2 regions of the Desulfovibrio sp. 7SRBS1 genome follow, and region 2 is predicted to be linked to the other one. Evidence: riboswitches for the same ligand, from Rfam matches in the RefSeq annotation. Region 2 holds a riboswitch; the other holds the start of a gene.
The links. A riboswitch is a leader RNA that binds a small molecule or an ion and turns the genes downstream of it on or off. The one in region 2 is predicted to bind thiamine pyrophosphate.

Region 1 (4,480 bases), 1.4 Mb from region 2:
AGTTACATCTTCCAGGCTGCTCAAAAAGGTGCGAGAGCGAGGCGTAAGAAAAACTCAAGGCTGACGCGTATTTCCTGATACGCGAGGGGTTGAGTTTTTTGAGGCAACGACGCTGCCGTGCCTTTGTCAGCAGCCTGAGGGCGTAACGCCCCCACCCTTCATATATATTTTTACGGTTTACGGAGGCTGAAATACGCTCCAACTGGCAAAAATCCGACCGGGAGCCGTCTCCAGCACACCATGCCCCGCCTTCAACCGGCTGGCCCGCACAAGCTGGCCCGAAATAAGCTGGCGCGACAACCTCCAAACACGACAACAAAAGGCCCTGCCAACGCATATGCATCGGCAGGGCCTTTCTCATTAAATCAAAAACAGGGGCCGACCGAGCCATTATGGCCCCGGCCCCCGATCTGTTTTCAGTGGTTAGAAATCCTTCAGCATCTTCACCGCGCAGAATTCACCACACATGGCGCATTCGTCCTTGTCCGCATGGTCTTTGCGGCGATGGTGCACCGTGGGAGGATCAAGGGCCAACTCTGCCATGCGTTTCCAGTCGAGATCGGCACGAGCCTGGGAGATGTCCTTGTCACGCTGCACGGCATGGGGACGTCCCAAGGCAGCCTCACCGCACTGGGCGGCAATGCGCGAGGCAATAACACCGGCGCGCACGTCTTCGCCATTGGGCAAGGTAAGGTGTTCGGCAGGCGTAAGATAGCACAGGAAGTCCACACCGTGGGTTACGGCAATGGCACCGCCGATGGCACCGGCAATATGGTCGTAGCCGGGAGCTGAATCGGTAACCAGGGGTCCAAGCACGTACAGAGGAGCGCCCATGCACAGCCGCTTGATGCCGCGAATCTGGGTTTCCACTTCGTTCATGGGCACGTGGCCGGGGCCTTCAATCATCACCTGCACGCCTGCATCCCAGGCGCGGCGGGTAAGCTCGGAAAGGGTGATGACCTCATCCCACTGGGCGGTATCGCCAGCATCCACACCGGCACCAGGACGCATACCGTCGCCCAGGCTCAGGGTGACGTTGTGCTTCACCGCGATTTCCAGCAGCTCGTCAAAACGCTCGGTAAGGGGGTTTTCCTTGTCGTTGATATGCATCCAGCGCACGGTGATGGAACCGCCGCGGGAAACAACGCCCATCATGCGCTTGGCATTCTTTGCCAGGGCAGCGGCGCGACGGGTCACGCCGCAATGCACGGTCATAAAGTCCACGCCCTGCTCGGCCTGACGGCGAATTTCCTCGAACAGTTCATCGGCCTTGAATTCGGCCGGATCTTCTTTGTTCAGAATGTACTTTGCGGCCACGCCGTAGATGGGCACGGTTCCCAAAGGCAGGGGGCAGCTATCCAGCATTTCCTGACGAATGGCGGTAAGGTCGCCCGCCGTGGAAAGGTCCATGATGGTGTCGGCACCGGCAGCCTGGGCCAGCTTGGCCTTTTTCATTTCCCTTTCAGGCTCGTTCATAAAGGGAGACGTTCCGATATTGGCGTTCACCTTCACCTTGGCAGGCTGCCCCACCAACGTGGGTTTGAAATCCTTGCGGCCAGGGTTGCCGAGCAGAACCATTGTCCCCTGGGCAATGGCCTCGCGTACTGCGGATTCTTCCAGACCTTCACGCTGGCAGACATCAGCCAGGCAGGAGTCCATAAGTGCGGTCAAAGCTTTGTTTTTCTGTATTTGCAACATAATCCGTCCTTGCTTGAGCAAGCGGGTTGTGCGCTCCCAATCAGCGCGTTGGCAGTCCGCCGGGGAAAAGAAGAAAAGAGGTCGTGGAGTGTATGCCCCGAGAAAGGGGGGCACGGCCCCGATTCCCTTCGGCAGTGTGAACTGCATCAGGTTCCATGGGTTTAATCTCAGCCCCGCTCCGCGCGGGACACCCCAATCGGCAGAGACAATGTTACAGATGGGTGAAGGGAATGCAAGTGGGTAACAGGAAAAAACAAACAAACAGCTGTGTATACTGAAAGTTTATATGTGGGGTTTTACGAAGAAAGCAAAAACACCCCCGACCCGATGCCACCCCATTCCGCACGGTGCCGGCCATCAGCGTCCCATGCCAGCAAGAATATCCGCCACATTGTCCGCAATGACGATGGATTGCAAAGGCACAGGCCCAAAATCGAAATTGTCCACAAAATCTCCGGCACGGGCGGGGCGCGGCGCTTGCTGCAGCCCGGCCAGCCACAACAGGTACCCAACGATATTTTCCGGGCGTACGCCAGCCCCGCGCAATGCGGCCAGCTCCAGGGAAGCGTGGGTTTTGGAAAGTTTTTTTCCCCCGCCATCCACCAACAGAGGCACATGCGCATACTCGGGCAACGGCTTTCCCAAAAGTTCCAGCAGGCGCATCTGGCGGGGAGTGCTGTCCAAAATATCGGCCCCGCGCACAACCTGCGTGATGTGCATGTCCACGTCGTCCACCACCACGGCAAGCTGGTAGGCGAAAACACCGTCCGAACGGCGCAGGCTGAAATCGCCGTAAATCTCCGCCCCGGAAAGCAAAACATGGCCGAGATTCAGATCTGTAAATTCATAGTCGCGTTCTGGAAAAAGCAAGCGCAGCACAGGAGTACGGCCTCCGGCCATGCGGGCTCGCCTTTCTTCATCGCTCAAATCGCGGCAAAAACCAGGATAGGCAGGCCCGGCATTACGGCGGGCAGGCTGTGGCCCATTGCGCGCCGCTTCCTGCAATTCCCGGCGCGTGCACCAGCAGGGATAGACCAGACGCCGCTCCTGCAGAGTATTCAGAACTGCCTCGTAACGCTCCAGCCGCCGGCTTTGCACATATGGCCCACAGCTTCCGCCCTTGTCCGGCCCTTCGTCCCAGTCCAGCCCCAGCCATTCAAGATCCTGCAAAAGCAAATCCACGTACTCGGTACGCGAGCGCTGCGGGTCTATGTCCTCCACGCGAAAGACGACCTCCCCCCTCCGGCTGCGGGCCGCAAGCCAGCAAAGCAAAGAGGCAAAGGCATTGCCCAGGTGCATGCGCCCTGTCGGACTCGGCGCGAAACGTCCGCGAATAGTACTCACTCTCCATCTCCTGCATGCGGCCCAGGGCCGCTTTTCAATCGCGGCATGGTACGGAAACCCTTTACGGTTGAAAAGCCCCCCATGCCCGCCGTCGTTCACATACAATATTTAATACCCGCGCAAAGCGATTGCCGGTCATGCCTTGCCGTGCTACTGGACTAGCATGATGGATTCCGCAGTACATCATCTGGGCGGGGTTTTGTCCGCTCCGGGCGTATTCCTGAATTTTTTCGACGAACTGCCCGTGGGCGTCTGCATAATGGACAAAACAGGCCACATCATGTTGGCCAACACCGCCTATGAACAACTTACCGGAGCGGCGCGCGAGAACATCATCGGCCTGGGATGCCTGCACGCCCTGCGCTGCGACTACTGTCTCCGGGGCTGTCCCGTCCACGCCGGAAACGGCACCCAGATAGACTCTTTCGAGCCACAAAAATCCGAAGCCACCATCATCAACCGGGAACGCCGCAAACTCACGGTCCGGCTGACTATAGCCCCGCTGCTCGACGGCAAGGGCCGCCAGGTGGGCATTGTGGAGACCGTCACCTCGGCGGCAGCTACCGGAGAGCATGAAATCCCCGGTCCCGGAACATACAGTTTCGGCGGCCTCATCGGCAAAAGTCCACAAATAGAACGCGTGTTCAAAATGGTGCCAAGCGTTGCCCAGACCGACTCCTCCGTCCTCATCACGGGCGAAACCGGCACAGGAAAGGACATGCTGGCCGAAGCCATCCACAAGGCATCCGAACGTTCCGGCGGACCGTTCATCAAGGTGAACTGCGGCGCGCTGCCCGATACCCTTCTGGAATCCGAACTGTTCGGCCACGCCAAGGGGGCCTTCACAGGGGCCGACCAGGACAAGCCGGGCCGATTCCGGCTGGCCCACGGAGGCACGTTGTTTCTCACGGAAATAGGCGACCTCCCCTTGCATCTGCAGGTCAAGCTGCTGTCGTTTCTGGACGACAAGGTCATCTATCCGCTGGGCAGCACAAAAGGCGCTGTCTCGGATGTCCGCGTCGTTGTCGCCACCCACCGCGACCTGGAAAGCATGGTGCGGGAAAACCGTTTCCGACAGGATCTTTTTTTCCGCCTCAACGTCATCCGCCTGCACCTGCCCCCCATGCGGGAACGCGGCCGCGACGTCACCCTACTGCAGGACCACTTCCTGCGCCGCTTCTGCCAACGTTTCGGCAAAAACATCACTGGTTTTTCCGAGCGGGCCATCGACCTGCTGGACACCTATCCCTATCCGGGCAATGTACGCGAACTGCGCAACGTAATAGAATACGCGGTCAATTTCTGTGACGGCGAGATTATTCATGTACGCCATTTGCCAAGCTATCTGCGCCGCCCCGATGCAGTTCCCGGTCCGCTCCCGGAACCCACTTCCCTGGTCACAAACGGCAACGGCATGCCCCCCTTTTCTATGGATGCG
Region 2 (4,480 bases):
TTTCCGGCCGGTTCACTGCCCTGGACATTGGCGCGGGGACGGGCGTGCTGTCCGTTGCCATGGTCATCTGCGCCCGCAGAAACGGCTTCCAGAGCGTACACATCACCGCCCTGGAGCGGGATACCGAAGTAGCCGAATCCACGGATGCCCTGCTGCAAACCTTGGGTATCGGAAAGGTCGTCATGGCCGATGCCAAAGACCCGGCCGTGTATGAACGCATTCTGGACAAACGTTTTCCTATAGCTTTTGTCAGCAACGAAACCCTGCCCAGCCAGGGCCATCGGCTGTGGAAGGAAGACTTTGTGCCCATCAGCCAAACGCTGCTGAATGTGGGTGGGGAAACAGTGCGCAAGGCGGACTTTTTCCCGCTGAGCCTTGCCGCCACGGTCCGGGACAGGGCCGAACCTGTGGAGCTGTGCGCGGAAAACCGATTTGAAATTTCAGACAAGTACCCCATGCGTCTGATGAAGGCCTGGGGAATCCGCTTGCAGGACGGGCTGTGGTCTTTGGAACGCATTGGCGAACCGTTCCGACAATATGTATCGCCGGACTGGCTCCCGTTGTTGGGACGACGCTGGTAACAGGGGCTCAGACGGCTGATAAGGGCACGGTAGCGTCGTTGCTTCGGAAAACTCAAATCCTCGCGTACGTAAGAGTACGCGTCGGCCTTGAGTTTCCCTCGCGCCTAGCCCTCATCTCCTTCCTAGCCGCCTGTCATACGACGCTTTAAAGGCAAGAGTTGGCCTTTTTCAGCCGTCTGAATCGCCTCTCGTCCATAGTTCAACAAGCTTTCCGTTCACCAGCTCCGGTGCTTGCTGGTGCGCACCATGGCCGCATCCTTCCACCACCAGAAAACGTCCATCCTGGACCGTACCGGCAAGATGCTCCAGATGTTCCCGATGAACCAGCTCATCGTCACTGCCTGCCATGAACAGACAGGGCGCTGCAATGGCGGCCAAGTCGCGGTCCTCAAACTGCGGCTCGTTGCGCCAGCTGCGCGTTGTTTGCCGCACCAGGGCCTTCCAGTCCCCGCCGTGCGCCTGCATGTGGTTGACGCGCACGGCCTCTATAAATTCGGTGCGCCCCTCACGCTCCAGGCAGTCGGGATCAAAACTCGCGGCATTCTCCACAACAGCCGGGCTCACGCAACCTGATGTTCCTATCGTCGCCAGGCTGGCGAACCGTTCGGGCGCACGGCAGGCCATGTACAGGGCAACCGCCCCGCCCATGCTGTAGCCCACCATATGCACGCGCTCCAGATGCAGGGCGTCGCACAACAGCAGCATGTCGTCGGCAATGGAGGAAAGGGTCCAGTTTGGATAGCCCTTGCCTGCTGCCAGCCGGGTACGTCCGTGACCGCGCAGATCGGGAAACAGCCCCCGGCATTTTCTGTGAAAGGCGGTCAGCTGCGGACCGAAACCGATGATGCCGCGGGAAAAGGCCCCATGCAGAAAAAGCACGGTCCGGCCTGCACCCGTCTCCTCGTAAAACAAATCCAAATCGGCAAGACGAATGCGCGGCATGGCAACTCCGTTCAGAATTCACGATCCAAAAGCAGGTGGGAAAAATACCCGGCCACGGCAGCCAGATAAAAAGGAAACATGTGGTCCGCGGGAATTTTCAGTAAAAAAAGCGGCAAAAGAATAATGGGCAGAGGGACGAGCAGCATTGCCCACCAGGTATGGGTCCAGCCCCGATGGTGCCCAATGGCCGGCATCATACCGGCCAACCCCAGTACGGCAGCCCATTTATATTGCCCACGGGCCATGAGCACCAGATCCACCAAGACCAGCAGGCCGTAGTACAGACTCTGTCCCTTGGAATCGGTGTCCACGTCCGGGAAAAGCGCGGCAAGCACGCTGATGCAGATAAGAATGGCCCCCAAGGCGGGATTGGGTGCGTACCACCCGCCCCAGATCAGCAGGCCGAGAATAATGGCGGCGAACACTGCCCCGCCCGTCATATGTGCTTTGTATCCTGGCATGGGGGCGGACTATATCCACGTCGTCATTGGAAGGCAACGGAGCCCCGCTCGGGAGAATCCCCATACGGAGCGGGAGGCCGGACATTCCACCCGAAGGCCCGGCCTCCTGTCCGCGCTACTTCTTCAGCTGTTCAGCGATTTTTTCGGCAACCTTGCAACCGGACAGCAGCATGCCTCCGAAAATGGGCCCCATGCGGTGTGCCCCAAAGGTGGCGTTGGCCGCCATGCCCGAGACGTACACGCCAGGGAAGACCTCGCGGGTGTTGTCCACGGTGGTGGATTCGGCCTTGTCCGCCCACATGGAACGTTCGCCCTCGATGCCACCGGAGGGCGTGTTCAGGCGAATGCCGTTCTTGCGGACCAGTGTCTTGAGCACTTCGGTGTCGTGGCCGGTGGCCTCGATGAGGTACTTGCAGTTGAGCACCAGCGGATCAACGTGCAGCCCTGCTATTTCCACGGGAGAAGAGTTGATGACGATACCGGTCACGCGCTGATCATCGCCCGTTCCGCGAATGGCCACGTCTTCCACGCTCATGCAGTTGAAGAAACGGGTTCCGGCCAAAGCCGCCTTGGAAGCCAGGGTCGTGGTGGCGGTTACGGCGTCGGCAGTAAAGTAGCCCGGCGCGTATTCGTTGAGGGGCACGCCGATTTCCTCCAGCACGCCTTTGCCCTCTTCCTGCACCACGATGAAGTTGTAGGTCATTCCGCCGCCCCACATGCCGCCGCCGATACTCAGCTTGCGTTCGAAAAGCGCAACCTTGTATCCGGCGCTGGACAGTTTGTAGGCTGCGGTCAGTCCGGAAGGTCCGGCACCCACGATGGCTACGTCCAGATCCAGGCTGTCGCAGAATTTTTTGTGGAACTCAGTGATGATGGCTTCGGTGATGAGACGTTCGTCGAGTTGCATGGGAACTCCTTGCTGTGTTGCAGACAGCGGCCACGATCCGGACGGACCGCAGACGCGCACGCGAGACCACACCACAAGAACCCCGTCCGCAACCAGGCGCGGGCAGATGCAATTTACCGGAGAATATAGTGCCAGAGAATATTTGGGAGAAAGCTATGGGAGGCAGGCTGTTTTGAGTCAGACCCTTCATTCAGGCTCTCCGAATTCCCTACGGCAGTCCGAACTGCTTCAGGTTCTATGGGTATGATCTCAGCCCCACGAAGGCGGGGCACCCCAATCGGTCAGGCAAGGCATTACACCCATGTTCCCGGACAGGCAAGCTTTTCCCGTAAACGAAACGCCCTGGAAAGCCCGCCCTGTTTGCCACACGTCAACCAAAGCCGATTTGTTCGGGCAAATATAATTGCTCTCACCCCAGATTTTCTTATGTTGATACCAAACAGGTCAAGCAAAGGATCAAATTATGACTCAAAACTACACTGCTGATGAACTCGGGAAGCTGATGTCCGATTTCTACGGCTATCTGAAGGACAACGACAGCGTTAACCTTCAATACAAAAAAAAGTTCCTTGAGATTCTCAAGGGATACAGTGCCTTTGAGCGGCGATACCTGCTGACCCTGTACTATACCATTTATCTGGAAGGACAGCTGCAGGACGACCGGATTAACGCCCCCCGTTCCGAAGCGGATGTCGTCAACTGAGCACCTCCATCCATTACCATATGTTCCCCTAACCCCAGGACCGTGTCTGCCCGGCACGGTCCTTTACTTTTTGGGGCGCACCCAATGAACATCTTGACTTTGGGACCATGCTGAGCCACGCTTTTAAAATAGGATATCTCCCTGTGCCGAAACCGATGAAACAAACGGATATCCGGCGCAGGAGGTTGCCTGCATGATTTTTTTTGCCTGAAACGCCTGCAAGGCGGAAAGGCTCCAACGCACGCAGGCTCTCCCCAACATGCAACCATGGAGCAAGCCATGCTGAAAAAAACGTTCATCCTTGTTTGCGGCATTTGTATTCTTCTGCTGGCAAGCGCCCTGCATGCCCAGTCCAAAGGCGACGCCGACAGAGGACGCATTCTGGCCAAGGGCTGTGTCTGTCACAAAAACGGATTCGGCAGCATGAAGCAATCGGAATTTCTTAAGGCTATTGCGGATTTCAAGGCCCAGAAACGGGGCCCTCAAAAGATGGTGAACGTGGCAAAGGGCTTGCCGGATGCTGACGTGGCCGACCTGGCTGCTTTTTTTACATCAAAATAAGCAATCCTTATCCAACCATCCCCCGAAAACAAGCCAAGCCCCCGAAACGCCAGGTATGTGGCACTCCGGGGGCTTTTTCATGGTGATTCACAAGTCCCGCTCCTGGTAATGTCCTTACAATTTTTTACGCGACACCCTCAAATACACAGGGACCGTGTACGTAAGGCAGCTACACGCTGCCCAAATTCGTGCTGACCGCCTGCAGCAGCTCACCCCGAGTATTATAGACAGGTGAACTCTCCACCGCCACCAACTTGGCAGCCAGGCTTGGATCGCCAAGCACCTTCCGCGACAAGCGGCGCTTACGGAGTGCCTTCATTTCATC

Region 1: it holds a riboswitch for thiamine pyrophosphate, as region 2 does, so the genes downstream of both, thiC (phosphomethylpyrimidine synthase ThiC) here and ACI0FJ_RS07010 (sulfide-dependent adenosine diphosphate thiazole synthase) in region 2, are expected to answer to the same signal.

Annotation. Positions count from the first base shown of each region.
Region 1 covers NZ_JBJKFD010000001.1:117,607-122,086, reverse strand. The annotation lists gene thiC (phosphomethylpyrimidine synthase ThiC) at 424-1,698, opposite strand; TPP riboswitch at 1,805-1,903, opposite strand; gene gluQRS (tRNA glutamyl-Q(34) synthetase GluQRS) at 2,056-3,042, opposite strand; gene ACI0FJ_RS00625 (sigma-54 interaction domain-containing protein) at 3,206-4,480, shown strand, end outside.
Region 2 covers NZ_JBJKFD010000001.1:1,491,603-1,496,082, forward strand. The annotation lists gene ACI0FJ_RS06995 (hypothetical protein) at 1-581, shown strand, start outside; gene ACI0FJ_RS07000 (alpha/beta fold hydrolase) at 750-1,523, opposite strand; gene ACI0FJ_RS07005 (metal-dependent hydrolase) at 1,535-1,963, opposite strand; gene ACI0FJ_RS07010 (sulfide-dependent adenosine diphosphate thiazole synthase) at 2,100-2,891, opposite strand; TPP riboswitch at 3,079-3,177, opposite strand; gene ACI0FJ_RS07015 (hypothetical protein) at 3,355-3,594, shown strand; gene ACI0FJ_RS07020 (c-type cytochrome) at 3,874-4,155, shown strand; gene ACI0FJ_RS07025 (hypothetical protein) at 4,325-4,480, opposite strand, start outside.